3 regions of the Lysinimonas soli genome follow, and region 3 is predicted to be linked to each of the others. Evidence: predicted binding sites of a transcription regulator. Region 3 holds the regulator's gene; each other region holds the start of a gene.

Region 1 (10,267 bases), on a different contig from region 3:
CGTCTTCAACCCGGCGGCGCTGGGAGCCTTCGTGGTCGGGCTCACCGGGCTGAACTTCAGCGTCTGGTGGGTCGCGACGCCACTGCTGCTGCCCGTCGTGGCGATCGGCGCGTTCCTCGTGCTGTGGCGCACCCGGCGGTTCCCGCTCGCCCTGGTCTTCCTCGTCGTGGCGACCGCCAACGTGGTCGTGCGCAGCGCCGTGCACGGCGTGCCCGTCGTCGACGGCATCTCGACGGCCCTGCTCTCGCTTCCCCTGGTGTTCTTCGCGGGCTTCATGCTCGACGAACCGCTCACGCTGCCGCCCCGGCGCTGGCAGCAGCTCGCCGAGGCGGCGATCGTCGGGGTGCTGTTCTACCTGCAGTTCACGGCGGGCCCGCTCACCTCGACCCCCGAGTTCGCCCTGCTGATCGGCAACCTGCTGGCGTTCTTCGCGGGGCAGCGGCGCGGCATCCGACTGGTCTTCCTGGGGCGCTCGCCCCTCACCGCGACGAGCTGGCGGTTCGACTTCCGCCCGCTGGCCCCCGTGCGGTTCACCCCGGGCCAGCACATGGAGCTCACCCTCCCGCACGCCAAGACCGACTCGCGCGGCTGGCGTCGGGTCTTCAGCATCGCGTCGGCACCCGGCGACGGCGGCACCGTGCGCTTCGCCATGCGTCTGCCGGAGCGATCCAGCAGCTTCAAGGCGGCGCTTCTCGCGCTCGAACCGGGCGCCGTCGTGTCGGCCACCTCGGTGGGCGGCGACTTCGTGCTGCCGAAGGACCTCGGCAGACCGCTGCTGCTCGTGGCGGCCGGCATCGGCATCACGCCGTTCGTCAGCCAGCTCGAGCACGCGGCGGCGGTCGGCGAGCGGCGCGACATCGTGCTGCTGTACTCGGTCTCGAGCCCCGACGAGCTCGCCTTCGCCGAGGCGCTGCGCGCCGCCGGCTGCCGGGTGATCGTCGTCTCGCCGACGCCACCCATCGAACTGCCCGCGGGCTGGAGCTGGGCGGGGGCCGGGCCCGTCACCGCGGCGATGATCCATTCCGCGGTTCCGGATGCGGCGTCCCGCACGAGCTACCTCTCCGGACCGCCGGAGCTCGTCGCGAGTCTCGCGAAGGCCCTGCGCAGAAGCGGCGCACGCCGGACCGTCACCGACGTGTTCATCGGCTACTGAGCCTGCGGCGAGCGACGGAGCGATTCGACGACCCGCTCACCCGCTGACGGCTCCGCGGACTCCAACTCCTGGATCCCCGTCACGCGCAAGAGCGCGAGCCCGTCGGCGGCCGCGCTCCCCGGTGCGGCGGTGTAGACGACGATGCGAAGATCGCTCCCCGGCACCGTGAGCACGTCGCAGTCGAAATCGACCGAACCGATGAGGGGATGCCGGATCGTCTTGCGGGTCGATGTCCCCGGCGCCAGCTCATAGCGGTCCCACAGCGTCGCGAACCGAGCACTGCGCCGCCGCAGCTCGGCGATCATGGCCACCAGCTCCCGGTCGTCGGGATACCGCCCGACCGCGATGTGCAGGTCGGCGACGATACCGCTCTCGAAGGCATCCCGACCGGCCTTTTCGTGATGCACGCGGCCCTCCCCGACGGTGAAGACGCGCCAGACCAGGTTGCGTTCCCGGCCTTGCCACGGCGAAGGATCGCCGAGCAGCGCGGCCCAGAGCGCGTTCCACTGCACGATCTCCCAGCCCGAGGTGTACACGGCGAGTGCGGTATCGGCCAGTCGGTCGATCATCCGCTGGATGCCCGGCGGCACGTGTCGTGGGACGGTCCCCGCTGACGGAGGAGCGACGCCGGCCATGCGGTACAGGGCATCCCGTTCCTCGACGGTGAGCCGCAGGGCGTGCGCCAGTGCGCCGATCACCTGCGGAGACGGGTTGCGGGCGCGGCCCTGCTCGAGCCGGACCAGATAGTCGACCGAGACGCCCGCGAGCGCCGCGAGCTCCTCGCGCCGCAGGCCCGGCACCCGCCGGCCGGCACCCGAGGCGACGCCCACGGCGCCCGGGGTCACCCGATCGCGCCAGGCACGCAATGCGGCAGCGAGCTCGAGTTCCATCGCTCCAGTCTGCGCCCTGGAGCCGGAACCCCGGGTGGTACTGACGGTCCCCCCGTCGGGCACGCACTGGATGGGCCGATGCCGTCCGCGCAGACTCGAGGGCATGACCACAACACTGATCACCGGAGCCAACAAGGGCCTCGGCTACGAGGCGTCCCGCCGTCTGCTTGAACTCGGCCACATCGTCTATCTCGGCGCCCGCGACGAAGAACGCGGGCGCGCAGCCGCGCAGGCGCTCGGCGCTCGGTTCGTGCTGATCGATGTCACCGACGACGACTCGGTCGCACGGGCCGTCGACCGCATCCGTGACGACGAGGGTCACCTCGATGTGCTCGTCAACAACGCGGGCATCACGGGTGGTCGAGCCACTGCCGATGAGCTCGGTGCCGAACAGATGAAGACGACCTTCGACACCAATGTCTTCGGGGTGGTCCGAGTCACTCGCGCCACGCTTCCCCTGTTGCGCAAGTCGGAGAACCCGGTCATCGTCAATGTCAGCAGCGGACTGGGCTCGCTCAGCATCGTCACCGACCCGACGCGGATGGAGTGGCCTTTCCCCTCGCTGGCGTACAGCGCATCGAAGGCCGCGGTCCTCATGTTGACGGTCCAATACGCCAAGGCGCTCCCCGAGCTGCGCATCAATGCCGTCGATCCCGGATACACCGCGACGGATCTCAACGGGAACAGCGGGACGCAGACCGTTCGGGAGGGCACGGACGCGATCATCCGTCTGGCCACGATCGATCGCGACGGTCCGACGGGCACCTTCCAAGACCGCTCCGGCACGGTTCCCTGGTGAATGTTCGCCCTCGGCGAGCAGCATCGCCGGGGTCTGGCACTCTCATACCGAGAGTGCTAATCTGGCGAAAAGTTGAGTCATCAAGACTCATGTCAATCCTCAGGAGGACCAGATGGCAATGTTCTTCGACCCGTTCCGCGAGTTCGACCGCGTGGCAGGGGAGCTGCTCGACTCGCGCCAGGGCCCCCGGCTGATGCCGATCGACCTGTATCGCGACGGCGACCACTACGTGCTCAACGCCGACCTGCCGGGCATCGACCCGGGCAGCGTCGACATCGACGTGGACGGCCAGTTGCTCAGCATCCGCGCCGAGCGCACCCCGCGCAGCCAGGCGGGCGTCAAGTGGATCACCCGTGAGCGCAACGCCGGCTCGTTCCTGCGCCAGTTCAACCTCGGCCAGGGCATCGACACCACCGCGATCTCGGCGAACTACGAGAACGGCGTGCTGAGCGTCGTGATCCCCGTGAGCGAGAAGGCCAAGCCGCGCAAGATCGAGGTGCAGACCTCCTCGGGGCCGACCGCGGTTGAGACGCACGCCGAGACGACCGGCGGTTCCACCACGACGGAGTCCGCGACCGCGTGAATCACCCTCGAGGGGCCCTGAGCGATTCTGCTCCGGGCCCCTCGTCGTTCGCCGTCGGTCGCTCGCAGTAGCGTCATCGCATGGTGGCCCACGCCGACAAACCGGAGCTGTTCTTCGAGACGGCCGACGACTGGGAACGCTGGCTCGACTCCGAGACCGCCGACCGCCCGGATGCCGTGCGGCTCCGCCTGCGCAAGACCGGATCGTCCGCCCCGGGCATGCTGCACGCCGAGGCGCTGCAGGTCGCGCTCTGCTTCGGTTGGATCGACGGCCAGGCCGGCCCCGTCGACGACGACTACTTCACCGTCGGCTTCAGCGTTCGGCGGCCCCGAAGCCTCTGGTCGCAACGCAACCGCGAGTACGTCGAGCGGTTGATCGCCGAGGGGCGCATGCGCCCGGCGGGCCACCGCGAGATCGAGCACGCCAAGGCCGATGGCAGGTGGGATGCCGCCTATCGGCAGGCGACCACGGCGGTTCCCGCCGACCTGCGCGCCGCACTCGACGCCAACCCGGCCGCCGCGGCGGTGTTCGAGTCGCTCACGGCGCAGAACCGCTTCTCCGTGATCTTCCGCATCGACAACGTCAAGCGCGCGACGACGCGGGCGGCCAAGATCGCCGGCTTCGTCGAGTCCCTGGCCCGTGGCGAGACGCCGCACCCGCAGAAGAAGGGCATCCCGCCGACGCCCTGAGGCAGGCGGGGTCCCTCGCCCCCGGCGGGGCTCAGCCCAGGCGCGCCTTGAGGTTGGTGTCGAGGCTGTCCAGGAAGTCCTCGGTCGTCTGCCACGGCTCGTCCGGTCCGACCAGCAGGGCCAGGTCCTTCGTCATCTTGCCGCTCTCGACCGTTGTGATCACGACATCCTCGAGGGTCGCGGCGAAGTCGATGAGGGCCTGGTTGCCGTCGAGCTTGCCGCGGTGCTGCAGGCCGCGCGTCCAGGCGTAGATCGACGCGATCGGGTTCGTCGAGGTGGGCTTGCCCTGCTGGTGCATGCGGTAGTGGCGCGTCACCGTGCCGTGGGCCGCCTCGGCCTCGACGATCTTGCCGTCGGGGGTCGTGAGCACCGAGGTCATCAGGCCCAGCGACCCGAAGCCCTGAGCGACCGTGTCGCTCTGCACGTCGCCGTCGTAGTTCTTGGTGGCCCAGACGTAGCCGCCCTCCCACTTCATGGCGCTCGCGACCATGTCGTCGATGAGGCGGTGCTCGTAGGTGAGTCCGGCGGCGTCGTACTGCGCCTTGAACTCGGCCTCGAAGATCTCGGCGAAGATGTCCTTGAAGCGGCCGTCGTAGGCCTTGAGGATCGTGTTCTTGGTCGAGAGGTACACCGGGTAGTTGCGGGCCAGGCCGTAGTTCAGCGAGGCGCGCGCGAAGTCGCGGATCGAGGCATCCAGGTTGTACATGGCCATCGCGACGCCCGAGCCGGGCGCCTGGAAGACCTCGAAGCTCTGCGCCTCGCCGCCGTCCTTCGGCTGGAACGAGATGGTGAGCGTGCCCTCGCCCTCGAAGCGGAAGTCGGTGGCGCGGTACTGGTCGCCGAAGGCGTGGCGGCCGATGATGATCGGCTTGTTCCAGCCCGGAACCAGGCGCGGGATGTTCGAGATGATGATCGGCTCGCGGAAGATGACGCCGCCGAGGATGTTGCGGATCGTGCCGTTCGGGCTCTTCCACATCTTCTTCAGGCCGAACTCCTCGACGCGGGCCTCATCGGGGGTGATGGTGGCGCACTTGACGCCGACGCCGTGCTTCTGGATGGCGTGCGCCGCATCGATCGTGACCTGGTCGTCGGTCGCGTCGCGGTTCTCGATCCCGAGGTCGTAGTACTCGAGGTCGATGTCGAGGTAGGGGTGGATGAGGCGGTCTTTGATGAACTGCCAGATGATGCGGGTCATCTCGTCGCCGTCGAGTTCGACGACCGTTCCTTCGACCTTGATCTTCTCGACCACGTCTCTCCTCTTTTCCGTGTGCCGTCGCATCGACGGCGCACACGTTGCGCGGCACGGACGCGGTTCGCGCCACGTCTGCCTGAGTCGTTCGGCCCATCCTGCGGGCCGGGGATCAGCTTATCGCGTTCTCCAGATATCTCGATATCGAGAGACTTCCGCGCTGGTGGCCCGCGCGGGTTAGCCTGGGGGGATGGCAGACCTGACCCTGCAGGAGTTGACCGCCCAGACGATCGTCGCGGCGAACGGTCTCACGCTCAAACCGGGCCAGGAGGCATTCCTCAAGCCCGAGACCTACACCCACGCCGAAGAGGAGCTCGACCCCTCGGGTTCGTGGCCACGAGTCGTGCTCGACGGCGAGCGCGTGGTCGGGTACGTCATGGGGTCGTTCGACGCGGATTCGCCCGAGGACTACCTGCGGGCCGCGCTCTGGCGCATCGAGGTCGCCGAAGGCGCCCAGGGCATGGGCGTCGGCCGGTTCGCGGTGAAGGCCTTCGCCGACGAGGCCCGCGCCCGCGGCTTCTCCCGGGCGACGGTCGTATGGGCCAGCGGCGAGGCCGGGCCCGAGAAGTTCTTCAAGGCGGTCGGGTTCGTCGTGGTGGGGCAGACGCCGTACGGCGAGAACCTCGGCGCCCTCGAGTTGTAGGGCAGATGCCGCCGCGCGAGCCGAACCCCGAGTTCGCCGAGGCCGTGCTCGCGGTGGTCGCGTCGATTCCGCCTGGCATGGTCATGAGCTACGGCGACGTGGCGGCCGCGATCGGCTCGCGCGCTCCGCGCGCCGTGGGAGCGGTGATGGCCTGGTACGGCGGGGACGTTCCGTGGTGGCGGGTGGTGCGGGCATCCGGACACCCGGTCGCCGACCATGAGGCCCGCGCCCTCGAGTACTACCGCACCGAGGGGACGCCGCTGAGGTGGTCGGGCGACTCCTTCCGCATCGACCTCGCGACGGCGCGCCACGACCCGAGCGCCTGACCCGCGACGCCGCCCGCCCGTCGCCGGCCAAGCCCGGCCCGCACCGGCCTCGCCGCCCGACCCCGCGGTCGGCCCAGCACGATGTCGGATGACACGTGGCCACGCGCACGCAGCGACCGCAACGCGCGCCCTGGCCCGACACCGTGCTCGCGCCAACGCGCGAACGCCCGCCCCCGGAAACGACGAAGGCGCCGCCCGTGACCGGACGGCGCCTTCGCGCATGCGGCTCGCGCCGCGGGAAACTACTTGAGGGTGACGGTCGCGCCGGCCTCTTCGAGAACGGCCTTGGCCTTCTCGGCGGCTTCCTTGTTCGCGCCCTCGAGGACGGTCGACGGCGCACCGTCGACAAGCGCCTTCGCCTCGCCCAGCCCGAGGCTGGTGAGGGTGCGCACCTCCTTGATGACCTGGATCTTCTTCTCGCCGGCCGACTCGATGACGACGTCGAAGGAATCCTTCTCCTCGACCTCTTCCACCGGGGCAGCAGCGCCGGCACCAGCGGCCGCGACGGCGACCGGGGCAGCGGCGGTGACCTCGAAGGTCTCCTCGAACTTCTTCACGAAGTCGCTGAGCTCGATGAGCGACAGCTCCTTGAACGCTTCGAGCAGCTCGTCAGTGCTGAGCTTTGCCATTTCTTTCTCCTTGCTTGTGGTTCAGATGGGTGATGAGCTCGTCCGGGTGGACGGTCAGCTTGCGGATTCCTGCTTCTCGCGCAGCGCGTCGACCGTGCGAACGGCCTTCGACAGCGGCGCCTGGAACAGATAGGCAGCACCGAACAGCGAGGCCTTGAAGGCGCCGGCCAGGCGGGCCAGCATCACCTCACGGGTCTCGAGATCGGCGAGCTGCCCGACCTCTGCCGCTGAGAGCGGGGCGCCATCGAAATAGCCGCCCTTCACCACGAGCAGGGGGTTGGCCTTGGAGAAGTCACGCAGAGCCTTCGCGACGGTCACGGTGTCACCGTGAACGAAGGCGATGGCCGAAGGTCCGGCAAGCTCGTCGTCGAACGCGGTGATACCCGCCCCGTTCGCCGCGATCTTGGTCAGCGTGTTCTTCACCACGGCATAGCTCGCGTGCTCACGGATGTTGCCGCGCAGCTGCTTGAGCTGCGCCACCGTGAGACCGCGGTACTCGGTGAGCACGACCGCGTTCGAGGTGCGGAACAAGTCCGTCAGCTCGGCGACCGTTGCTTCCTTGTTCGCCATGGCGCTCTTTCCTGGTTGGTATTCATGGATGCGGCCGCACTCCGCCGGCTGAACATCGAAAAAGCTCCGGCGCAGAACGCACGGAGCTCATACCCAGAAAACCAGGAAAATCACTTCACACGCCTGCGCGGGCTCCCGGGGAATCTCTTCCCGATGGGACTTCGTCCATCGCGCCCTTACGGACACGGCGGAGACCAGCGGTCTACGGCCTTGACTAGAGTACGCGACGACGCCCGCGCTGGCAAACCGGGCTCAGTCCTCCGTCGTCGCCTCGGGGGCCGTGTCGCCGGCCGACGTCGAGCCGGGGGCGATGGGGGGCGTCGTGTCGGGCTTCGGCCCGACTCTCGGCGTCTGCCTCGGCTTGGCGCCGGGCTTCGGCTGAGTGGATGCCGACGACTCGGCGGATGGCTGGGCAGGGGATTCCTGCGCGGGTTTCGGCTTCCGCGCGGCGGGCTTCTGGGTGGGCGGCTTCTGGACCAGCGGCTTCTGCACGGGCGGCTTCTGCACCGGTGGCTTGCCGGATGCCGCGGCGGTCGTCGCCGTGCGTCCGGCCGATCTCGAGGCGGGCGGCTTCGACGTGGCCGGCTTCGTGACCGGGGTGGCGCGTGATCCGGGGGTGGACCGCGGGGAGTGCGCGCCGGGCGATGGAACAGGGGCGGCCGCCGGCGACGGAGCGCGCGCCGGCTCGACCGTTGACGCCGGGGTCACCACGGGCTCAGGCGGTGCCGGCGCGGCCTGCTGCCCGCCGCCCGCCCCCGCCGAACCGACCGCGATCCGCCTCTGCCGACGGCTCTGCACGACGAGCGCACTGAGGATGATCACCACGATCGCCGCCACGAGACCGATCGCCAGCAGGAGTCCCGTGTTCGGGTCGCCCTGCACCGGCACCGGGGTGGCTCCCGCGACAAGCCGCAGCGAGTCGACCGGGGCCGGCGTCGTCAGACCGGACGAGCCCGCGACGAGCGGCGTGACCACCCCGTCGGCCAGCGCGAGCCAGGCTCCGGTCGCGGTGTCGCGCACGAGCGCGGCGGCGGCGGGAACCTGCGACATCGCGGTCGCCAGCGCGGGCTTCGGCGAGAACTGGGCGAGTTCGGGCTCGACGGTCTGCGGGTTGATCCAGATCGTTGCGAGACCGACGGGCTTGTCGCCGATCGTGATCGGCACGACCCAGTTGTTCGTCAGCTGCACCGGGTGGTCGGTCTTGGCACCCGTGAGCCGCAGCGCGGTCCACTCGTAGACCCGACTGATCGCGCCGGCCTTCGTCGTGGCGTCGAAGTCGATGCCCGCGGTGCCCGAGGCGTTCTTGCCGTAGACATCGTTGAGGCGGGCGACCATGCCGCCGTCGGCGACGTAGCCGGCGACCTCGGCGGGCACCGAACCGAGACTCGCGGATGCCGCGGGAGCCGGCCCGAGCACCAGCGCGCCCAGCAGGCCGACGAGCAGCGCGACGAGCGCCGCGCGCGGCGCAGCACGGAAGGGTCGAGGGTCAGTCATGCGAGTCGGCTCTCGGGGATCGGGGTGATCCCATCAAATCACCCGTTCGACGCGGCAGACGGAAGGCGCAACGGGAGGCGCACGATGAATCGCGTGTCGCCCGGCCTGCTCTCGGCGCTCACGGTGCCGGAATGGGCTTCGACCACCGCCGCGACGATCGACAGGCCGAGGCCGGTGCTGCCCGTGGCGCGGGAACGGGATCCGTCGCCGCGCGCGAAGCGCTCGAAGAGCACGGGAAGGAGTTCGGGAGCGATTCCCGGGCCGTCGTCCGCGACCGTGATCACCGCGTCGTGGCCCTCGACCGCGAGCGTCGTCAGGACGCGCGTGCCCGGCGGGGTGTGGGCCCGCGCGTTGGCGAGCAGGTTGACGATGACCTGGTGCAGGCGCCCGCGGTCGCCGGCGACCACGACCTCCGACTCCGGGGTCTGCAGCTGCCAGTCGTGATCGGGGGATGCGGCGTGGGCGTCGCTCACGGCATCCACCACCAGGGGCACCAGGTCGACCTCCCCGACCACGAGTTCCCGGCCGGCGTCGAGCCGGGCGAGCAGCAGGAGGTCTTCGACCAGCGACGTCATGCGGATCGACTCCGATTCGATCCGACCGAGCGAGCGCACGACGTCGTCGGGCAGCGCATAGCCGCCGCGCCGGGTCAGCTCCGAATAGCCCCGGATCGACGCCAGCGGCGTGCGCAGCTCGTGGCTGGCATCCGCGACGAACTGGCGCACCTTGTCTTCGCTCGCCTGGCGCGCGAGGAGCGCGCCCTCGACGTGGCCCAGCAGGCGGTTGAGAGCCGCACCGACCTGGCCGACCTCGGTGTTGGGATCGGTGTCGGCCTCCGGAACGCGGTCGGCCAGACTCACCTCGCCCCTCGCGAGCTCGAGCTCCGAGACCCGGGTGGCGGTCGCGGCGACCCGCCCGAGCGGGCGCAGCGCGACCCGCACGACGGCGGTGCCGGCGAGGGCCGCCGCGATCAGGGCAAGCAGCGCCACCAAGGCGAAGATCCGCAGCAGGTTGTCGGTGGTGGTGTCGACGTCGGCCATCGACTGGCCGATCACGACCACGGTCCCGTCGGGCCGGGTCGCGTAGGCCACCCGGTACGAGCCGAGCGCGCCTCCGAGATCGACGGTCGTCGGGGTGCGTTCGGCCACGTGCAGGGCGAGCAGGCTCTTCTGCTCCTGCGCGCTGAGGGCCACCGTGACGCCGTCCTCGCCGACCGCCTGGGAGATCTGGACGACTCCATCC
Region 2 (10,267 bases), on a different contig from region 3:
ATGCCTACACGGGCTCGGGTCGCACGCTCATGAACGACCCCAAGGTCATCGAGCTGTACCTCGGCACGCTCGCCACCGACCACACGGCGACGAGTTCGACGCCGACCGTCGGCGGCTGAGCCCCGCCGCATCCATCGCGTGAGGGCCCCTCCTGGGAACGGGAGGGGCCCTCTCCGGTTGTCGGCAGCGTCGGTCGTGACTCGCGAGCCGCGGAGTCTGGGGCGAACGCCGGCTCCGAGCAACGGCGAAGGGCCCCGATCCGAAGACCGGGGCCCTTCGTTGCGGGCAGCTGTTACTTGCTGAGGTCGCCGAACTCGGCGCTCTCGAACTCGTTCTTGTTGCCGGCGGTGTACTTGTAGATCGAGATGTACGCCTGCTGCGGGTCACCGTTCTTGTCGAAGGTGATCGGGCCCGACAGACCGTCGTAGTTGACGTCCTTGCCGGAGGCGATCAGCTTCGCGCAGTCCGTGAAGGACGTGCACTTCGTGCCGCCCTCGGAGACCGACTGCAGGTTCGCCTTCAGCGTCGCACCGTCGGTCTTGCCACCCTGAAGGGCGGCGAGGGCCAGCAGCACGATGGCGTCGTACGACTCCGGCGCGTACGAGTACGCGGTCAGGGCCTTGTCGCCGGCGGCGGCGGTGAACTTGTCGAGCTTCGACTTGAAGTCACCCGACACGTTGACACCGGGGTTGGTGAACTGGGCACCCGCGATGTCGGCGTTCGTGTAGCTCGGGTCGATGACACCGAAGTTGCCGTCCGAGCCGTAGAACTTCTTGAAGTCGAACTTGTCGGTCGCGAGCTCCTGGGCGATCGTCTTGATCTGATCGAACGAGATCACGACGAGCGCGTCGGGGTTGGTCGAGAGCGCCTGGTTGATCTCCGAGGTGAAGTCGGTCGCGGCGGTGTCGAACGCGACGTTGGCCGAGACGGTCCCGCCGCCGGCGGTGATCGCCTTGGTGACGTTGGTGTCGAGGCCGGTGCCGTAGGAATCGTTCTGGTAGATGACCGCGACCTTGGTCGCGCCGTCCTTCAGGACCTTCTGCCCGAGCACCTTGCCCTGCAGAACGTCGGAGGGCGCGGTACGCCAGTAGTAGCCGTTGTCCGCGTAGGTCGAGAAGGTCGGCGAGGTGTTCGCCGGCGAGATCTGGACGACCCCGGCCTTCGAGATCTGGTCGATGACGGTCAGCGAGACGCTGGAGGACTCGGCTCCGAGGATGGCCGTGACCCCGCTCGCGAGCAGGCTCGTGACCGACTGGGTCGCGATGTTCGTCGAGGTGTCGCCCGAGTCCTTCTGGGTGATGTTGAGCTTGATGCCCTGCTTCGCCGCATTGATGTCGGACACCGCGAGGTTCGAGGCTTCGATGGCGGCCGGCCCGAGGGTCGCAAGCGAACCCGTCTGCGGCAGGATCGTGCCGATGTTCAGCGTGAGCGTCTTGCTCGGGGTGCTCGTGCCGCCGGAGGTGCCGGCACAACCACTGAGAACGAGGGCGGCGGCGCCGAGCACGGCGACACCGCTGACCGCGGCCCTGATGGTCTTCGAGCGTGAAGCTGTGGCTTTCACGGACTGCATGGTGCTCCTTAGTGGACTGTTGACGTGACTCAAAACGAGGACCCGGCATACGGGTCGCTGTGCTGCCACTGTATTGGCCTCGGCGACGCCCAACACTACGAACGCGTTACAGACACGTAACGTGGCTATTCGTTACATTCCGTTACCTGGGGGGCCGCTCAGCCCGTGACGGTCGCGGTGCGGGCGCACTTGTTGTCGGCCGTGTACGCGTAGACCCCGTAGCTGCCGGAGCTCGGGTCTCCCGCGGCGTCGAGGTTGACCGAGCCGCTGATCCCGTCGTAGTCGATGGCCGGCTCGCTCTCGAGCACGTCGAGGCACTCGGCGTAGCTCGTGCACTTGATGCCGCCCACCGAGGCGCTGCGCAGATGAGCGGCCACCCCGATGCCGTTGTCGTCGTGGGCGAGCGTCGCGGCCAGCGCCACCAGGATCGTCGCGTCGTAGGCCTCCGGTGCGTACTGGAACGACGACACCCCGGGGTCGACGGCCTTGAGCCTCGCCTGGAAGGCGGCCGACGCATCCGCCCCCTCCAGGATTCCGTTCACGCCGGTGAGCGCACCGGCGGGAAGCGCCTGCGAGTAGTCGGCGAGGTTCTGCGCCGTGAGCCAGAGCTTCGCTCCGCCGAAGCCCGCCGCGCTGAGCTGGGTGATGACGGCCTTGGTCTGCGCGCCGTTGTCGAGGGTGTCGAGGACCACGGCATCCGGCGCCGCCGCCTTCACCTGCGCGGCGAGCTGACCGGCATCCGACGACGCGGTCAGTGCGATGTTGGCCACCAGACTGCCCCCGTGCTGCGACAGGGTGTCGCCGAGGGGGGCGACGATCGACTGGCCGACGGCGTCACTCGAGGCGATGACCGCGACCTTGAGCTGCTTCCTCGACGGGAGCAGCGTCCCCAAGGCGACCCCTTGGTGGGCGCTCGAGGCGATCGTGCGGAAGAAGATGCCCTCGATGTCGAGGGTCGACAGCTGCGGGTAGGTCGCCGCGGGCGACACCAGCGGGATGCGGGCCGCCTGTGCCGCGGTCAGAAGTCGCTGAGAGAGCACCGACGAGCTCGGCCCGATGACGACGTCCACGCCCTTCTTGGCGAGGTCGGCGAGCGAGGCCTCGGCGGTCTGCGTGCTCGCGTCGCCCGAGTCGTCGCTGACGAGCTCCACCGGTTTGCCGTTGACGCCTCCGGCCGCGTTGATGTCGGCGACCGCCACCTTGACGGCGTCCAACTGCGATGCGCCCAGGAACGCGGTGGCGCCCGTCGAGGGGAACAGCGTCCCGATGCGCAGGATGCCGTCGCCGAGCGGGGTCGCCGACGGAGTGGGCGTGGGGGTCGGCATCGGCTGCGTCGTGCAGGCGGTCAGCAGGGCGGCCGACGCCAGCAGCGCGATGATTGCTCCGACTCGGGTGACGGCGCGCGGCATCCTGAGTCCTTTCGGGTTTCGAACCGACCCTAACCGCAGCTCAGGCGGCCGAGCGGAAGGCGCGTCGCTGCGAACGCGCGGCGCGCACCAGATCGACGGTCAGCACGATCAGCGCGACCCAGACCAGCACGAAGCCGATCCAGCGGGTCGTCGACATCGCCTCGCCGAGGATCAGCACCCCGAGCAGGAACTGCAGAACCGGCGTCAGGTACTGGGTGAGCCCGATCGCGATGAGCGGCAGCCGGGATGCCGCCGCGGCGAACAGCAGCAGGGGAATCCCGGTCGCGGCGCCGACCAGCACCACGAGCACGATGTGCACCGGTCCGTGGCCCGCGAGGGTGAGCCCGCTGCTCGTCGCGACCACGATCAGCTGCACGACCGCGACGGGAGTCAGCCATGCCGTCTCGAGGGCGAGCCCGCTGAGGGCGTCGACACGACCTCCGACGCGCTTCTTGATGAAGCCGTAGAGACCGAACGACAGGGTCAGAGCGAGGGCGATCCACGGGAAGCTGCCGTAGCCGACGGCGATGATCACGATCGCCACCGCCGAGATGCCGACGGCGACCCACTGCGCGGGACGAAGCCGCTCGCGCAGCAGCACGACGCCCAGGAGCACGGTGAACAGAGGGTTGATGAAGTATCCGAGCGCACCCTCGACGACCCGGTTGCTCGTGACCGCGAGCACGAACACCTGCCAGTTGACGTAGATGAAGACGCCCGCGACCGCCAGGGTGAGCAGGATGCGCGGCTGGCGCGCGATCGCGATCAGGCGTCCCCAGCCGCGCGTGACCGTCAGCAGGATCGCGCAGAAGGCCAGCGAGAACAGGATGCGGTAGGCGACGATCTCGAACGCCCCGGTGGGGGCCAGCACGAGGAAGTAGACCGGCAGAAAGCCCCACAGCACGTAGGAGCCGAGGGAGAAGGCGAGGCCGGCGGCGAGTCGGGTCGGCGTGGCCGTGACGGGCGGGCCGGCCGGGGCTGGTGCGGTGCGCGGTGCCGGGGAGCCGGTGGCCGCCCCGACGGACGCCTCCCCCGCCGCGCGAGGCTCGGGGTTCGACACCCCCCGAGCGTAGCCCCGCCCGAGCACGCGAAAGGCCCCGACGGCATCGCCGCGGGGCCTTTCGGCAGGATCTCGCCAGACGATGGCGGGATCGGTGATGCGGAGTTAGCTCAGCACGACCGCGAGCACGTCGCGCGCCGACAGCACGAGCAGGTCCTCGCCACCGACCTTGACCTCGGTGCCGCCGTACTTGGAGTAGATGACCTTGTCGCCGACGCTGACGTCGAGCGGAACGCGGTTGCCGTTGTCGTCGATGCGACCCGGTCCGACCGCGACGACCTCACCCTCCTGGGGCTTCTCTTTCGCAGTGTCCGGGATGACGAGTCCGGACGCAGTGACCTGCTCGGCGTCGACCTGACGGATCACGATGCGATCTTCGAGCGGCTTGATGGAGACCGACACGCTTGACCTCTTTCTGAAACTCTGGGGTTGGCACACTCCCTTCGAGAGTGCCAGGACAACTATAGGCCCTTCGTTAGCAGTCGATCAATGCGAGTGCCAATCCCCGCACCTCGCAGCGCCTCCCGAGCGCCCCGCCCCGTGCCAAATGAAGGAGATGCGCGCCGGCATCGCCAAGGTTCCTCGGGAATCGGTCGCTGTCCGCTCGCATCTCCTTCATTTGGCAGGCAGGCTAGCGTGAGCAGATGGATGTCGCCGAGCTGCGCGCGCTGCTCTCGTCGGAGGGGCTCCGCCTGCTCGACGAGGTCGGCACGATCGAGGCGTCCGCCGATGTCGTGCGCATCGTCTCCCGGCTGCGCGCGGAGGGGCACCCGGCCGAGTTGGTCTCGGCCGTGCTCACGCAGGCCCGGTTGCGGGCCAAGGCCCGCGCGAAGTTCGGCGACTTCGCGAGCAGGATGCTGTTCACCGCCGACGGCCTCGAACAGGCCACCCGGCTCAGCGTCGCCTCCCTGCACGCCGGCCGGTTCGCCGGGGCGGGCATCGACGTCGTCGCCGATCTCGGCTGCGGGATCGGCGCCGACGCCCTCGCCATGGCGGCGCTCGATCTCGGCGTGCTCGCGGTCGAACGCGACGAGGTCACCGCCGCGATCGCGAGCTTCAATCTCGCCCCCTTCGCCGCGGCGCGCGTGGAGCTGGGCGACGCGACCGAGATCGACCTCACCGGCGTGGGCGGGGTCTGGCTCGACCCGGCCCGTCGTGCCGGCGGGCGCCGCCTCGACGATCCCGCCGACTGGTCGCCCCCACTCGACTGGGCGTTCGCGCTCGCCGAGAGACTGCCGACCGGCATCAAACTCGGCCCGGGACTCGACCGCGAGCTGATCCCGGACGGCGTCGAGGCGCAGTGGGTCTCGGTCGACGGCGAGGTGGTCGAGCTCGCGGTGTGGTCGGGGGTGCTCGCCCGGCCGGAGGTGGGACGTGCCGCCCTGGTGCTGCGATCCGGGTCGGCGGCGGAGCTGTCCGCCCCGCAGGACAGCCCGGACGCGGCGGTCGGCGCGCTCGGCGGCTACCTGCTCGAACCGGATGGCGCGGTCATCCGGGCGCGCCTGATCGGCGACCTCGCCCGCCGCGTCGACGGGCGGATGCTCGACCCGACGATCGCGTGGATCACGAGCGACACGCCTCCCGCCACCCCGTTCGGCGCCGGCTTCCGCGTGCTGGAGCGGTTCCCGCTCGATGTGAAGATCCTCAAGAAGCAGCTCGCGGCTCGCGGTATCGGCGCCCTCGAGATCAAGAAGCGGGGCGTCGACGTCGATCCCGCCGCGTTCCGCGCCCGACTGGCTCTGCGCGGCGACGCGAGCGCGACCCTCGTGCTGACCCGGATCGCGGGCGCACGGGTCGCCCTGCTGGCCGAGCGGCTCTGACGCGCTCGACGGGATCCGCCTCGCTCAACAACAGTGGGGCCGGGCGCATGCGCCCGGCCCCACTGCTCACGTTGCTCAGTAGTTGCTGACCACGCCACCGTACGAGGCGAGGAAGATCAGCGGAAGGATGTAGATCACGAGGCCGAGGATGATGCTGAGCACAATGCCCACGATTCCCGTGATGATGCCGACCGTTGCCATCCACTTCGGGGCACCCGGCTCCGACTTGCGGGCCTTGACGCCGAGGATGATCGCGGCGATTCCGGCGGCGAGCGGCAGCAGCGGCGCGGCGCTGAACACGACACTCGCGATGCCGAAGATGAACGAGAGCAGGCTCAGGGTCTGCTTCGGCGCGGCCGCGGCAGGAGCGGCGGCGTAAGCCGGCGCCGGAGCGGGCGCTGCCGCCGGCTGCTCAGGGGTCGGTGGTGTCGGCGTTGCATCGGTCATGTCCGATTGCTCCTTCAGTCGTTGATGTAGTGGCGGTGCCATCGTCCCAGCCTGAGAGAAAGCTGTCAACGCGGTGCCGAGCTCGAACGATGAGCGTGCCTCAGTAGGTCGAGGACGAATACCCTCCGGTCGAGGCCGCCAGCACGACGATGACGATGAAGAAGATGAAGTACAGCACCCAGAACCCGGTGACGACGTAGCCGACGATGACCCCCGCCAACGCCAGCCCGCGACCGGATTCCCCGGTGCGCTTGATCTGGCTCAGGGCGATGTGGCCGCAGATGATTGCGGCGACCGACACGAAAAGGGCGAGACACAGGGACACGATCGCCAGGGTGTTGGTCTTGGGCGCCACGACCCCGGGGGCGTAGGGCTGTCCGGCGGCGCCGTACGGGTTCGGCTGGGCATACGGATTCTGGGCGTACGGATTCGGCTGCGGATACGGGTTCGGCTGGGCGTACGGGTTGGGTGCCGGCGGCGTCACGGCCGTGGCATCCGACGCCGGCGGGACGGGCGGAACCGGGGAAGCCGGGGGATTCTCAGACATGACCGCCATGCTCGCAGCGGTCGCACGCGGTGTCAACGCGGGTCCCGCGCCCGACCGGCCGAGAGCAGTCGCGATCAGGCCTGGATCGTCGTGACCGGCAGCGTCGAGTCTGCGCCGAAGTCGAGCGCCGACGGCTCGTGCCCCTCGGCGATGAGCCGCGCTCCGAGCGCCGCGATCATCGCCCCGTTGTCGGTGCAGAGCGACAGCGGCGGGATGCGCAGGGTGATGCCCGCGGCATCCGCTCGCTCCTGCGCCAGCTCGCGCACTCGCGCGTTGGCCACCACGCCGCCGCCGAGCAGCAGACGCGGCACCCCGAGTCGCTGGCACGCGGCGATCGCCTTGGCGGTGAGCACGTCCGCGACGGACTCGCGGAAGCTCGCCGCCACATCCGGGACGGAGACCCCCTCGCCGCGGTCGCGCGCGGCCTCGACCCAGCGGGCGACCGCGGTCTTGAGGCCCGAGAACGAGAAGTCGTCGCGATGCCGGACGAGATCCTTGGGGGCGGTCAGCCCGCGCGGGAAGCGGATCGCGGTCGGGTCTCCTGATGCCGCCGCGCGGTCGATCTGCGGCCCTCCCGGATACGGCAGTCCGAGCAGCCGCGCGACCTTGTCGAAGGCCTCCCCCGCCGCATCGTCGATGGTCTCGCCGAGCAGCTCGACGTCGTTGGCGAGGTCGCGCACGAGCAGCAGCGAGGTGTGACCGCCCGAGACGAGCAGCGCGACCGTCGGAAGGGCAAGCGGCTCGGCCGGCTCATCGGGGGCGTGCAGCAGGTCGGCGCCGACGTGCCCGACCAGATGGTTGACGGCATAGAGCGGGATGCCGAGGGCGAGCGCAAGCGCCTTGGCGGCTCCGACTCCGACCATGAGGGCCCCGGCGAGCCCCGGCCCGCTCGTGACCGCGATGGCGTCGAGCTCGGCGAGGGTGACGCCGGCCTCGGCGAGCGCGGCGTCCAGGGTGGGGCGCAACGCCTCCAGGTGGGCCCGCGCGGCCACTTCGGGCACGACGCCGCCGTAGCGGGCGTGCTGCTCCATCGAACTCGCGATCGTGTTCGCCAGCAGGGTCGTTCCACGCACGATGCCGATGCCGGTCTCGTCGCAGCTGGTCTCGATGCCGAGCACCAGGGGTTCCCCGAGCTTCAGCCTCATGATCTGGGCGTCGACGCCGTCCGGCTGGTAGTACTTCGGCCGCACCGCGATCTGCCGGAAGCCGAGCGAGCGGTACAGCTCGCGGGCGTGCGGGTTGTCGGCACGCACCTCGAGGAAGACCTCGCTCGCCTCGCGTCGGCGCGCCTCGTCGAGCAGGGCGCGCATGAGCACGCGTCCGAGGCCGCGCCGACGCACCATCGGCGCCACCGCGATCGTCTGGATGTCGCCCTGCCCCGCCCCTGCCGGTGCGAGCAGCCCGGCGTAGCCCTCGAGCCGGGGCGCGCCGGAGCCCGAGCTCTCGACGATCAGGTAGTACCCGTGCGGGCTCTCGAGCTCGGCCCGCATCATGTCGCGCGACCACGCGTCGCGCTCGAAGGTCGCGGTCTCGAGCTCCATGATCGCGTCGAGATCGTCGGGCGTGGCGCGGCGCAGGGACCGCGATTCGTCGGTCATCCGGTGACCCGTTTCGGTGCCGAGAGGGTCACGTCGGGCGGACGCAGGTAGAGCGGCTCGCTCGGCCCGAAATCCCGTCCGGCCGCATACAGGCGCTCGCCGAGCAGCCCGAGGGCGCCGGCCGGGATCGCGGCCGCGTCGAGGCGGCGGAAGGCTCCGTAGCCGTCCACCTCGGCTCCCAGACCATCGGGGGTCGCGAGCGCCGGCCCGCCGATCCGCACCGGCAGGCCGAGTCCGTCGGATGCCGCGTAGCTCGACCAGGCCACCTCGCGGCGGCGGGCGTCCGTGACCACGAGGAGCGGCTCATCCAGGTCGAGCGCGAAGGCGTCGTGCGAGATCAATGGCACGACGGGCTTGCCGATCCCGGCCGCGAAGGCCCGCGCCGCGGCGATCCCGACGCGCAGTCCGGTGAACGGACCGGGGCCCATGCCGGCGACCACTCCGCTGAGTTCGGCGGGGCCGATCCCCGCTCGCTCGAGGGCCCGTGCGATCAGCGTGCCGATGACCTCCGCGTGACGGCGGGTGTCGGCCTCGTCCAACTGCGAGAGGATGCCGCGGTCGCGGTCGACCACGGCGACGCTGGTCCCCGCCGAGGTATCGATTGCGAGCAGCACGCCCCGAGCCTAATCGTGCGCGGGCGGCGGGGTTGGCGGGGCGGGCCCGTGGGCGGCGGGGCGCGGGGGCTCAGCCGGTCGCCAGTAGTCGAGCTTCGAGCTCCTGCCCTCGCCCCCCGACGCCCTCGATCGTCAGCCGGCGCGGCTCCTCGGCGGCGAGCTGCTCGGCCGTCGGCTCGGTCGTCGAGCCGATCGGGGTGCCCTGCGGGCGTTGGATGTCGATCGAGAGCCACGAATCGACGAGGCCCTCGACCTTGCCCGCCCCCCACTCGACGACGACGATCGCGTGATCCCAGTCGAGGTCGAGGTCGTCCAGTTCGATCGCGGTGCCCAGCCGATAGGCGTCGACGTGAACGAGCGGGACCCCGAGAGCCGTCGGGTGCTCGCGTGCGAGCACGAAGGTCGGGCTCGTGATGGCGCCGCGGGCACCGAGCGCGGCGCCCAGACCGCGGGTCATGGTGGTCTTGCCCGCGCCGAGTTCTCCGTTTAGCAGCACCACGTCGCCGGCGCGCAGCAGCGGCGCGAGACGGGCGCCGAACGCCTCCATCGCGTCGGAGTCGGGGATCGTGAGCTCGATCACGACCGCGCGACCCGCGGCACGCGCGGCCCCACGCGGGTCACGATCTCGTAGCCGATCGTGCCCGCGGCGGTGGCCCAGTCCTCGGCGCTCGGAACGCCCGTCGCCGGGTCGCCCCAGAGCACCACGCGATCCCCCACCCGCACCGCCTGGTCACCGACGTCCACCACGAACTGGTCCATCGCGATGCGGCCGACGACCGGATGGGTCACACCGTCGATCGACACCGATGCCCGCCCCGACGCGGCGCGGGGCACGCCGTCGGCGTAGCCGAGGGGCACCAGCGCGAGGGTGGTCTCACGATCTGCACGGTGGGTGAATCCGTACGAGACGCCCGTTCCCGCGGGGATGCGGCGCACGGCCGCCACCGTGGCGGCGAGCTGCATGACGGGGCGCAGACCGAGAGCCGCGGCATCCACCGAGGCGTCGGCCGGCAGCCCGTAGAGCCCGATGCCGACGCGCACGAGGTCGAAGCGGCTCGCGGGCTGCTGCAGAGCGGCCTGAGTGGCGGCGAGATGCCGCAGCTCGGGGTCGAGTCCGGCCGCGCGGGCCTCGGCGAGCGCTCGCTCGAACTCGACCAGCTGCCGTTCGTCGTCGACCGGCGAGGCGTTCGAGAGGTGGCTGA
Region 3 (10,267 bases):
AGCACGGAATGGCCCGCGCTCTTCGCCTGCTCGATCGCGACCTGCGGGCAGAGCACGATGTCGCCCAGCAGCCCGGGCGGGGTGATCTCGTCCTCGTTGCCAGGACGCAACTCATCCATCGGGAAGCTCAGCACATCGGTGGGACCGGGCTCATCCATCCACTGGACGTGCAACTGCTCCATCGCGGCCTCGTCGACGAGCAGGATCGCCAGCTCGGCATCCGGATGCACGCGCAAGAAGTCGAGCTCGTAGGCCGCGAGCCGCTGCAGCGCGCTCTCGTCGACCTCGATGCCCGATTCGTTGTTGATCTCAATGGACACGTCGTTGCACTCCTACCCGCGCCACCCGCGCTTGGGCCGCTCGGCACTCGGGGGACGGTGGTCTTGCGGATTGTGGCCGCGGCGTTCGGCCCGGTTCTGGCCGTCGAACTCGGCCTGCGTGCGTTCGTACTGGCGCAGTTGCCGCTCCGCGTCGTACTGCGTGTAGGCGTCGACGATGCGGCCGACGAGCGAATGGCGCACCACGTCCTCGCTGGTCAGGCGCGCGAAGTGGATGTCGCCGATCCCGTCGAGCACCCGCGTCACGAGCTGCAGGCCGCTCGCCCCACCCGGCAGGTCGATCTGCGTGATGTCGCCCGTCACCACCATCCGGGTGCCGAAGCCGAGGCGGGTCAGGAACATCTTCATCTGCTCGGGCGTCGTGTTCTGCGCCTCATCGAGCACGACGAACGCGTTGTTGAGCGTGCGACCGCGCATGTAGGCGAGCGGGGCGACCTCGACGGTGCCCGCTGCGAGCAGCTTGGGCACCAGCTCGGGGTCCATCATCTCGTTGAGGGCGTCGTAGAGCGGGCGCAGGTAGGGGTCGATCTTGTCGGTCAGCGTGCCGGGCAGGAAGCCAAGCCGCTCCCCCGCTTCGACGGCGGGGCGGGTCAGGATGATCCGCTCGACCTCTTTGCGTTGCAGGGCCTGCACGGCCTTCGCCATCGCGAGATAGGTCTTGCCGGTGCCCGCGGGGCCGATGCCGAAGGTGATCGTGTTGAGGTCGATCGCGTCGACATAGGCCTTCTGGCCGAGCGTCTTGGGCCGGATGCTCTTGCCGCGCCCGGTCAGGATCGCCTGGCTGAGCACCTCGGCCGGGCTGCCATCGCCGCGTTCCAGCATCCGTGCCGAACTGGTCACGTCGAGGGGCCCGAGATCGGCCCCGTTGCGCACGAGCTGGATGAGCTCCTGCACGAGACGCTCGGCGGCGCGCACCTGCTCGTCGGGGCCCTCGAGGGTCACTCGATTGCCTCGCACGTGGACGGTCACGTCGGGGTACTGGTGCTCGATCGTGGTGAGCAGACGGTCCTGGGGACCGAGCAGACGCACCATCGCCACGCCGTCGACCGAGAACTCGGCGCGGGCGGTCTGGTTGCCGACCGGCTCGCTCGCCGCCGAACCGCTCGGGCCGCCCGGGAACTCGCTAGAAGCCAAGGGTGCCTTCTGACTGGTCGCCCCCGAGAACATGGGCGTGCACGTGGAACACGGTCTGCCCGACCCTGTGTCCCGTGTTGAAGATGAGCCGGTACTGACCGCCCGCGTACCGATCGGCCAGCTTCTGGGCGACGGCCACCACATCCGCGAGCAGCTGCGGGTCGCCGGCGGCGAGTTCGGTCACGTTCGCGTACTGCGCCGTCTTGGGCACGACGAGCAGGTGAACCGGTGCCTTCGGCGCGATGTCTTCGAAGGCGATGATGCGGTCGTCCTCGTACACCACCGTCGCCGGAATCTCGCGCGCGACGATGCGCTCGAAGATCGTGGGCTCGGCGGTCGGCATGTCATCCATCTTAAGGTGCCCGGTCGTCGAGCGCCCGGTCGTGGGCCGGCTCGTCACCAGCGCCCGAGCCGCGCATTGAGCACCGCGAGCGCGGCGGGCCCGGCGGTGGACGTGCGCAGCACCTCGGGGCCAAGCCGCACCCGCACGCCGCCCTCTGCCTCGAACGCCGCGAACTCGCGCGGCGAGATGCCGCCCTCCGGCCCGACGACGAGCGTGATGCGCTCCTCCCCGAGTGGCACCTCGCTGAGGCGCACCGTCGCCAGCGGGTCGAGCACGAACAGCACGCCGGGCAGGAGGGCCAGCTCCCCGCTCGTCGCGAGGCCTGCGACCTCCGGAACGCGCGATCGGATCGCCTGCTTGCTCGCCTCGCGCACGATCGTGCGCCAGCGGTCCTGCCCCTTCGCGACCTTCGCGCCCTCCCACCGCGACACCGAGCGTTCGGCGACCCACGGGATGATCCCGGAAACCCCCAGCTCGGTCGCCGCCTGCACCGCCAGTTCGTCGCGGTCACCCTTGGCCAGCGCCTGGGCCAGCCAGAGGGGAGGTTCCGGCTCGGGATCGTGCCGCACCTCGTCGACCTCGATGGCGAGTTCGCCGGGTTCGGCGGTCACCACGGCACCCCAGGCCACGAAGCCGGATCCATCGCCGATCGCGATCCGTTCGCCGAGCCGCACGCGGGCTACCTGCACCGCGTGCCGCGCCTCATCACCGGTGACGCTCACGCGCGCGCCGAGTTCGGCATCCGCCGGTTCGAGTTCGGGATTCAGGTACAGGGACGCCATGGGTCCAGCGTGCCACGTCCGGCGCAGGGCGGGCCTCCCGTCCTGCCCATCCCGCGCCGCGCCGTCCCGCCCCGTCCCCTCCTGTGCGGGATTCAGGATGCCGCGGGCAACACGCCGGAGCCGCATCCTGATCCACGGCGCAACACGGCGTGTCGGCCTGAATCGCGTCGGCACGCAACCGCGGGTGTCGGCGCAAGCCAGCCGGCCAGCTCCCCGCCCGCGGGCCCACCCAACGGCAGGGAGTGCTAGATCCCGAGGAAGCGGTCGCGCAGCTTGGCGAACAGGCCCTGCTGGAAGGTGGCGAACTCGGGTGGCACGGGCCGGCGGCTCTCGGAGAACTGCTTGATCAGCTGCTGCTCCTTGCTGTTGAGCCGCACCGGCGTCACCACCTGGATGCCCACCTTGAGATCACCGCGTCCGCCGCCGCGCAGGTGGGTGATCCCGCGATCCTTGACGGTCACGATGTCGGCGCTCTGCACCCCGGGCTTGATCTCGATCGCGACGTCGCCGTCGAGGGCCGCCAGGGTCGCGGTCGTGCCGAGGATGGCATCCGTCATCTGCACCTCGAGGGTGGCGAGCAGGTCGTCGCCGTTGCGGCTGAAGACGTCGTGGTGCTTGACCTTGACTTCGAGGTAGAGATCGCCGTTCGGTCCACCGGCCGGGCCGGCCTCGCCCTCGCCGGGAAGGTGCAGGCGCATGCCGGTGTCGACGCCCGAGGGCACGTCGACGGTGACCGTGCGCTTGGCGCGCACCCGGCCCTGGCCGGCGCAGGTGGGGCAGGGGTTCGGGATGACCGTTCCGTACCCGCGGCAGGTCCCGCAGGGCGAGGAGGTCATGACGTTGCCGAGCAGCGAGCGCACGGAACGCTGGATCGACCCGGTTCCGCGGCAGATATCGCAGGTGACCGGTGAGGTGCCCGGCGCGCAGCACGATCCGGCGCAGGTCTCGCACAGGATCGCGGTGTCGACGTCGACCTCGCGCTTGGTGCCGAAGATGACCTCGTCGAGGTCGATCTCGATGCGCAGCAGGGCGTCCTGGCCGCGCTCTCGACGGGACCGCGGGCCGCTCGTACGCCCCTGTGCCGCACCGAAGAACGTCTCGAAGATGTCGCCGAATCCGAACCCGCCGGCCCCGCCGCCGAAGCCGGCCTGCGGGCCAAGGTCGTAGCGCTCGCGCTGATCCGGATCGCTCAGCACGTCGTAGGCGTGCGTCACCAGCTTGAAGCGCTCGGCCGCGTCGTCGCTCGGATTGACATCCGGATGCAGCTCGCGGGCCAGTCTGCGGTACGCCTTCTTGATCTCTTCTGGTGTCGCGGCGCGGTCGACCCCCAGAACCTCGTAGTGGTCAGCCACTCTTACCGTTCCTCACGCGCTTTCTTCACCCAGCAGCCGCGTCAGATAGCGAGCGACGGCTCGCACGGCTGCCATGTTGTTCGAATAGTCCATGCGGGTCGGACCGAGCACGCCGAGACGTGCCACGCTCCCCCCGGATGCCGAGTACCCCGAGGCGAGCACGCTCGTCTCGCTCAGCTGGCCGGCATCGGCCCCGAAGCCCTGGTTCTCGCGACCGATGCTGACCGACACTCCGTCGGCGTCGATCTCCATCTCGCTGAACAGCCTGATCAGGATCACCTGTTCTTCGATCGCTTCGAGGACAGGATAGATGCTCCCGCTGAAGTCTCCCTCGGTGCGAGCGAGGTTCGCGGCGCCCGACATGACGAGGCGATCCTGCCGGTTGGCGGCGACCTGTTCCGAGAGGCACGCGGCGACCGCCTCGACGATCGCCGAGTGCACAGGGGCGAACGACCCGGCGAATGCGCGCAACAGCTGCCCGGCCTCCGCCAGTGACTTGCCACCGAGTTCGGCGTTGAGCTTGCCGCGCAGCTCGCCGAGCAACTCCTCGCCGAGCACGACGTCGCCGAGCCCCGACAGTTCGAGAAGGCGCTGATCGACCCGTCCGGTGTCGGTGATGAGCACCGTCATGAGCCGGGCCGGCCCGAGCGCCACGACCTCGATGTGGCGCACCCGTGCCATGCCGAACGACGGATACTGCGCGAGCGCGACCTGATTGGTGAGCTGGGACAGCAACCGCGTCGTCCTCGAGAGCACGTCGTCGAGGTCGACCGCCTGCCCGAGAAACGCCTCGATCGCGGTGCGCTGGGCCGCACTGAGCGGCCGGACCTCGGTGAGCTGGTCGACGAAGACCCGGTACCCCTTGTCGGTCGGGACCCGCCCCGAGGAGGTGTGCGGTGCCGCGATCAGCTCCTCTTCCTCCAGCTGCGCCATGTCGTTGCGGATCGTCGCGGCCGAGACGCCGAAGGAATGCCGTTCGACGATCGTCTTCGATCCGACGGGTTCGCGTGAGGCGACGTAGTCCTGCACGATGACGCGCAGCACCTCGAGACCGCGTTCCGAGACCATCGTGCACCGCCTTCCGTCATCCATCGCCCCTGCGGCAGGGGCTTAGCACTCGCCCCACCTGACTGCTAATAATAGCGCGACACACCGTTACCAAGTCGTTGCACCCGCCATTTGCGAGGCGCTACCTTGTGTCTGTGCTTGCGCCACTCCTCTTCGGAGGCCAGCGAAGGCGCCAGCCCGTGCTCTTTCTCAGAACCCCGGGTCCACCCCGCACATCGAAAGGCGACATACCATGACCGAACCCGCCCCCGCCGCCCCGCAGCCGGCAGCGCCGCTGACCGAGGCAGAGGACAAGCAGTGGGCCTCGTTCGCTCACTTCGGAAATATCATCCTGCTCCTGCCGGCTCTCATCATCTACCTGGTCTTCAAGGACCGCGGCCCCAAGGTTGCCGTCGAGGGCAAGGAGGCCCTCAACTGGACCATCAACGTGACGGGCATCATCATCGCCGGCAACATCGTCAACCTGATCCTGGGCTTCATCCCGGTCGTCGGCTGGATCCTCGCCCTGCTGATCACGCTCGTCATCTGGGCCGTGATCATCGTGAACATCATCTTCGCGATCCTCGGCGGCGTGAAGGTCAACGGCGGCGGCTCGTACCGCTACCCGGTCAATATCCGCTGGATCAAGTAGTCGCACACTGATTCTCCACGAGAGCCGGGCCTTCGGGTCCGGCTCTCGTGCTGTCTGCCTTCGATGCGCCAGACTGACGGGATGACGCAGCTGCCGCCCGCCGACCCCACCGCCGCACAGCCCACCATGAGTCCCGCCGACGAGAAGATGTGGGCGACACTGGTGCACATCGGGGGAATCTTCTTCCACTGGCTCGCGCCGCTCATCGGCTACCTCGTGCTCAAGGACCGCGGCCCGTTCGTCCGCTGGCACACCCGGCAGGCGCTCAACTTCCAGCTGACGGTGCTGATCGGCTACCTCGTCGGCGTCGTGCTCGCCTTCGTGGTCATCGGCTTCTTCGTGCTCGCCGCGGTCGCCGTCCTCAACATCGTGTTCGGCATCATCGCCGCGATGGCCGCCAACCGCGGGGAGTTCTACCGCTATCCGGTCGCGATCGAGTTCGTGAAGTAGCCCCCTGCCCCCTGCCGAGGGTGGCTAGGAGCCGAGGAGGCGTCGCACCACGGCGTCGGCGAGCAGACGTCCCGGCAGAGTCAGCACGATTCGGCCGGCGAGGGCCGCCCGTCCATCGATCAGACCGTCGGCGATCAGGCTCGCGACCTCGCGCCGACCCGACGCGTCGAGCATGGTGGTCGGCAGGCCCTCGACGATCCGGCTGCCGAGCAGCACCGTCTCAGTGCGACGCGTCTCGGCGTCGAGGGTCTCCCGCCCCGCGGCGGGCGAGACACCCGCCGCGATCCGTTCGGCGTAGGCGGCGGGGTGCTTGACGTTCCACCAGCGCACTCCGCCGACGTGCGAGTGGGCCCCGGGGCCCACGCCCCACCAGTCCTGACCGGTCCAGTAGGCGAGGTTGTGACGCGAGCGATGGGCGGCATCCCGCGACCAGTTGCTCAGCTCGTACCACTGGTAGCCCGCCGCCGAGAGGGTCGCGTCGGCGAGCTCGTACATGTCCGCCTGCAGATCGTCGTCGGGCTCGGGCACCTGGCCGCGCGCGATCTGGCGTGCCAGCTTGGTGCCGCTCTCGACGATCAGCGCGTAGGCGCTCAGATGATCCGGATGCTGCGCCACCGCCAGGTCGAGAGACGCGCGCCAATCATCCAGGGTCTCCCCCGGCGTTCCGTAGATCAGGTCGAGACTCACCTGCAGCCCCGCCGCGCGCGCCCATTCGACCACGAGCGGGATCCGGGCAGGATCGTGGGTCCGTTCGAGGGTCGCCAGCACGCGAGGCACCGCCGACTGCATCCCGAAGCTGACCCGCGTGAAGCCTGCCTCCGCGAGCTCGGCGAGCGACTCCGGCCCGACCGAATCGGGGTTCGCCTCGGTCGTGACCTCGGCGCTGGGCGCGAGACCCCAGGCCTGACGGACCCCGTCGAGCAGCTGCGCGAGCTGGCTCACCGGCAGGAGAGTCGGGGTGCCGCCGCCGAAGAAGACGGTCGAGACCGGACGGGACACCGCGCCGGTCGCCGCGAGCACCTCCCGCCCGCGGGCGATCTCGACCAGGGCCTGCCCCGCGTAGTCGCTCTGCTTGACGCCGCGGACCTCATCGGCCGTGTACGTGTTGAAGTCGCAGTAGCCGCATCGCACGCGGCAGAACGGCACGTGCACGTAGACGCCGAAGTCGCGCTGATTCCAGCCGTCGACCACTGAGGCGGGCAGCAGCCCGTCGGCGGGTGCGGGGTCGGCGAGCGGCAGGGCGGAGGGCATGGTGTCCCCATTGTCCCCCGTCATTCGCCACGGCATCGCCTGCGACGGCCCACGCGACTGCGCCGGCGCCCGGACCGGGACGGATCGGCAGGACGTCGCCGCTAGCGACTCACGAGGTCGGCGAACTGGCCCGCGTCGAGCGCGAACAGGTCGGTGGCTCCGGCGGTGGCCGCCGCCGCGAACCCGCTCGCGGCCGGCAACTGCTGCTCGGCGAAGAACCGCGCGAGCACGAGCCGGGTCTCGGCCACGCTCGGGTCCAGCGGGGCGGCGGCAAGCGCACCCTTCGCCAGCAGCCAGGCGAGCACCACGAGACCGAACTGGCGCAGGTACGGGCTCGAGCCCGAGAGCGCCGCCGCCGGATCGCCGGCACCGGTGCGCAGCATCCAGTTCGTGGTCTGCTGCAGCTTGTCGAGCTGCTCGATGAAGTTCGACCGGATGCTGGCGAACTCCTCGCCCGCGCCCGCCAACTCGCCATCGAGCTCACGCAGCTGCGCGAGGAACTCGATCACCGAAGCGCCGCCGCGCACCCCGAGCTTGCGCCCGATCAGATCAGCGGCCTGGATGCCGTTGGTGCCCTCGTAGATCGCGGCGATGCGGACGTCGCGGTAGTGCTGTGCGGCCCCGGTCTCTTCGATGAAGCCCATGCCGCCGTGGATCTGCAGCGCGAGAGAGGTGAGCTCGTTGCCGAGGTCGGTGCCCATCGACTTGCAGATCGGGGTCAGCAGCGCGACGACCTCGGTGGCGCGGGCGCGCACGTCCGGGTCAGGGTGGTGGACACTGCGATCGGTCTCGCCGGCGTTGTAGAGCATCAGGCTCCGAAGGGCCGTGATGAAGCTCTTCTGCGTCATCAGCATCCGCCGCACGTCGGGATGATCGATGATCGGCGCGTCGGGGACGATCCCGCCCGGCACGACGGCCGCTCCCTGGTGGCGCTCTTGGGCGTACGCGAGCGACTGCTGGTACGCGCGTTCGCTCAACGCGACTCCCTGGTTGCCGACCGAGAGGCGCGCGCTGTTCATCATGACGAACATGATCCGCATGCCCTTGTTCAGATCCCCGATGAGGTAGCCGGTGGCGTCGTCGTACTCCATGACGCAGGTCGGCGATCCGTGGATCCCCATCTTGTGCTCGATGGAGAGCACCTTCACGCCGTTGCGCTCGCCCAGCGACTCGTCCTCGTTGAGCAGGAACTTCGGCACGATGAAGCACGAGATGCCCGCGGTTCCCTCCGGTGCGCCCGGGGTGCGCGCCAGCACGAGGTGCACGATCTGCTCGGCCATGTCGTGCTCGCCGTAGGTGATGAAGATCTTCTGACCGGTGATGCCGAAGGTGCCGTCATCGCGCGGGACGGCCTTCGTCACGAGGGCGCCCACGTCCGAGCCCGCCTGAGGTTCGGTCAGGTTCATCGTGCCAGACCACTCTCCGGAGACCATGTGCGGCAGGTAGAGCGCCTTCTGCTCGGCACTGCCGTAGTGCAGCAGCGCGTCGATGGCGCCCTGCGTCAGGAGCGGAGCGAGCGAGAACGCCATGTTGGCGCCGAGCAGCATCTCCTGGATGGCCAGCCCGACGACCGCCGGGAACCCGCCGCCGTCGAACTCCTCCGGGAACGGGAGCGACGCCCACCCGGCCTCGACGAGCTTGGCGTAGGCCTCCTTGAAGCCCGGGGATGTGGTGACCGTCGCATCCGGATTCCGCACAGCACCGTGCGTGTCCCCCGCGCGGTTCGTCGGGGCGATGACCTCCGCGGCGAAATCCCCCGCCTCGCTGAGCAGTCCCGTGACGGTGTCGAGGTCGGCGTGCTCGAAGCCCGGGAACTGCGAGATCTCGTCGTAGCCGACGATGTGCTCGAGGATGAAGGCCAGATCGGATACGGGGGGTCGGTAGTCGCTCACGGAATGTGAGCTTACGCTCGCCTTCTGCCGATCAGGTGAGTCTTTGGTCCTTGTCCACTACTCGTCGATCGGTCCTGCCAGGGCGCGTTTGTAGCGATCGGTGAAAACGGCCTGCAGCAGCCGCAGCGCCGGGTACGCCGCCCAGAAGAACGCGTTCGCCGGGCGCGAGAACGCGCGGATGACGAGCCACACCGAATCGTCGGCCCGCCGTTCGACGACGAACGCCTCTTCGCCGCGCTCCGGATGCCCCGGCAGCGTTCCGTAGGCGAAGCCCTTGCGGTCGGGTTCGTCGATCACGTAGACCACGCGCGCCGGGATCTTCGCCGGCCAGAGCCGCCACTTCAGCAGCGCGGTGTCACCCGGGCGCACGAGGGCGGAGCCGTCGGGAGCGAACACGAGCTCCCCGTCGCCCGCCGTCGTCGCCGGCTGCACGGGAGTGCCCTCCCCGTCGAACGCGACCGGCAGGTAGGTGCCCTCGCTGACCTCGATGGGGCTGTCGAGCACCTCGACGCGGAACCCCGCCTGGCGCTGGATGCCCCAGCTCAGGGTCTGAACCCAGGCGTACTCCCACCGGATGGGCCCGTGCCCGATCCGCACGCGCTGCTCGATCGGGCGGAATCCCTTGGGCGGGTACCTGAGCAGATCGTCGGCCTGGGTGGCGCCGACGGCGGCGTAGGTGACCGGGATCTGCCACAGCGGAGGGTGCTCGGTCACGGCCATGCCGCCGATTTTACGGGCGCGCCGTCGGCTACTTCTTGTCCTTCTTCTCGACGTCGCCCGACAGCGCGGCGATGAACGCCTCCTGGGGGACCTCGACGCGGCCGACCATCTTCATCCGCTTCTTGCCCTCCTTCTGCTTCTCGAGCAGCTTGCGCTTGCGGGTGATGTCGCCGCCGTAGCACTTGGCCAGCACGTCCTTGCGCATCGCCGAGATGGATTCGCGGGCGATGATCCGGGCGCCGATCGCAGCCTGGATCGGCACCTCGAACTGCTGGCGCGGGATGAGCTTCTTCAGCCGTTCGGTCA

The links. The regulator HrcA, encoded in region 3, represses chaperone genes, less so after heat shock. The targets are predictions, from matches to a motif close to TTNGCACTCGNNNNNNNCGAGTGCNAA.
Region 1: ACFPJ4_RS12420 (Hsp20/alpha crystallin family protein) is a predicted target of HrcA. The motif match lies at 2,876-2,902, and genes of this name have one in related genera.
Region 2: groES (co-chaperone GroES) is a predicted target of HrcA. The motif match lies at 4,515-4,541, and genes of this name have one in related genera.

Annotation. Positions count from the first base shown of each region.
Region 1 covers NZ_JBHSMG010000003.1:126,911-137,177, reverse strand. Annotated here, with positions in the region: gene ACFPJ4_RS12435 (FAD-dependent oxidoreductase) at 1-1,153, shown strand, start outside; gene ACFPJ4_RS12430 (helix-turn-helix domain-containing protein) at 1,147-2,043, opposite strand; gene ACFPJ4_RS12425 (SDR family oxidoreductase) at 2,147-2,842, shown strand; gene ACFPJ4_RS12420 (Hsp20/alpha crystallin family protein) at 2,955-3,425, shown strand; gene ACFPJ4_RS12415 (YdeI/OmpD-associated family protein) at 3,506-4,114, shown strand; gene ACFPJ4_RS12410 (NADP-dependent isocitrate dehydrogenase) at 4,146-5,393, opposite strand; gene ACFPJ4_RS12405 (GNAT family N-acetyltransferase) at 5,554-6,006, shown strand; gene ACFPJ4_RS12400 (MGMT family protein) at 6,012-6,332, shown strand; gene rplL (50S ribosomal protein L7/L12) at 6,575-6,961, opposite strand; gene rplJ (50S ribosomal protein L10) at 7,016-7,531, opposite strand; gene ACFPJ4_RS12385 (hypothetical protein) at 7,784-9,025, opposite strand; gene ACFPJ4_RS12380 (sensor histidine kinase) at 9,064-10,267, opposite strand, start outside.
Region 2 covers NZ_JBHSMG010000002.1:750,875-761,141, reverse strand. Annotated here, with positions in the region: gene ACFPJ4_RS11320 (ABC transporter ATP-binding protein) at 1-119, shown strand, start outside; gene ACFPJ4_RS11315 (ABC transporter substrate-binding protein) at 293-1,570, opposite strand; gene ACFPJ4_RS11310 (ABC transporter substrate-binding protein) at 1,729-2,979, opposite strand; gene rarD (EamA family transporter RarD) at 3,020-4,039, opposite strand; gene groES (co-chaperone GroES) at 4,145-4,441, opposite strand; gene ACFPJ4_RS11295 (THUMP-like domain-containing protein) at 4,684-5,859, shown strand; gene ACFPJ4_RS11290 (hypothetical protein) at 5,935-6,306, opposite strand; gene ACFPJ4_RS11285 (DUF4190 domain-containing protein) at 6,407-6,853, opposite strand; gene tsaD (tRNA (adenosine(37)-N6)-threonylcarbamoyltransferase complex transferase subunit TsaD) at 6,928-8,451, opposite strand; gene tsaB (tRNA (adenosine(37)-N6)-threonylcarbamoyltransferase complex dimerization subunit type 1 TsaB) at 8,448-9,065, opposite strand; gene tsaE (tRNA (adenosine(37)-N6)-threonylcarbamoyltransferase complex ATPase subunit type 1 TsaE) at 9,136-9,645, opposite strand; gene alr (alanine racemase) at 9,642-10,267, opposite strand, start outside.
Region 3 covers NZ_JBHSMG010000001.1:1,337,768-1,348,034, forward strand. Annotated here, with positions in the region: gene ybeY (rRNA maturation RNase YbeY) at 1-320, opposite strand, end outside; gene ACFPJ4_RS06375 (PhoH family protein) at 333-1,370, opposite strand; gene ACFPJ4_RS06380 (histidine triad nucleotide-binding protein) at 1,462-1,815, opposite strand; gene ACFPJ4_RS06385 (16S rRNA (uracil(1498)-N(3))-methyltransferase) at 1,869-2,597, opposite strand; gene dnaJ (molecular chaperone DnaJ) at 2,843-3,949, opposite strand; gene hrcA (heat-inducible transcriptional repressor HrcA) at 3,962-5,017, opposite strand; gene ACFPJ4_RS06400 (DUF4870 domain-containing protein) at 5,250-5,648, shown strand; gene ACFPJ4_RS06405 (DUF4870 domain-containing protein) at 5,730-6,098, shown strand; gene hemW (radical SAM family heme chaperone HemW) at 6,123-7,349, opposite strand; gene ACFPJ4_RS06415 (acyl-CoA dehydrogenase) at 7,451-9,241, opposite strand; gene ACFPJ4_RS06420 (DUF1990 family protein) at 9,299-9,961, opposite strand; gene lepA (translation elongation factor 4) at 9,990-10,267, opposite strand, start outside.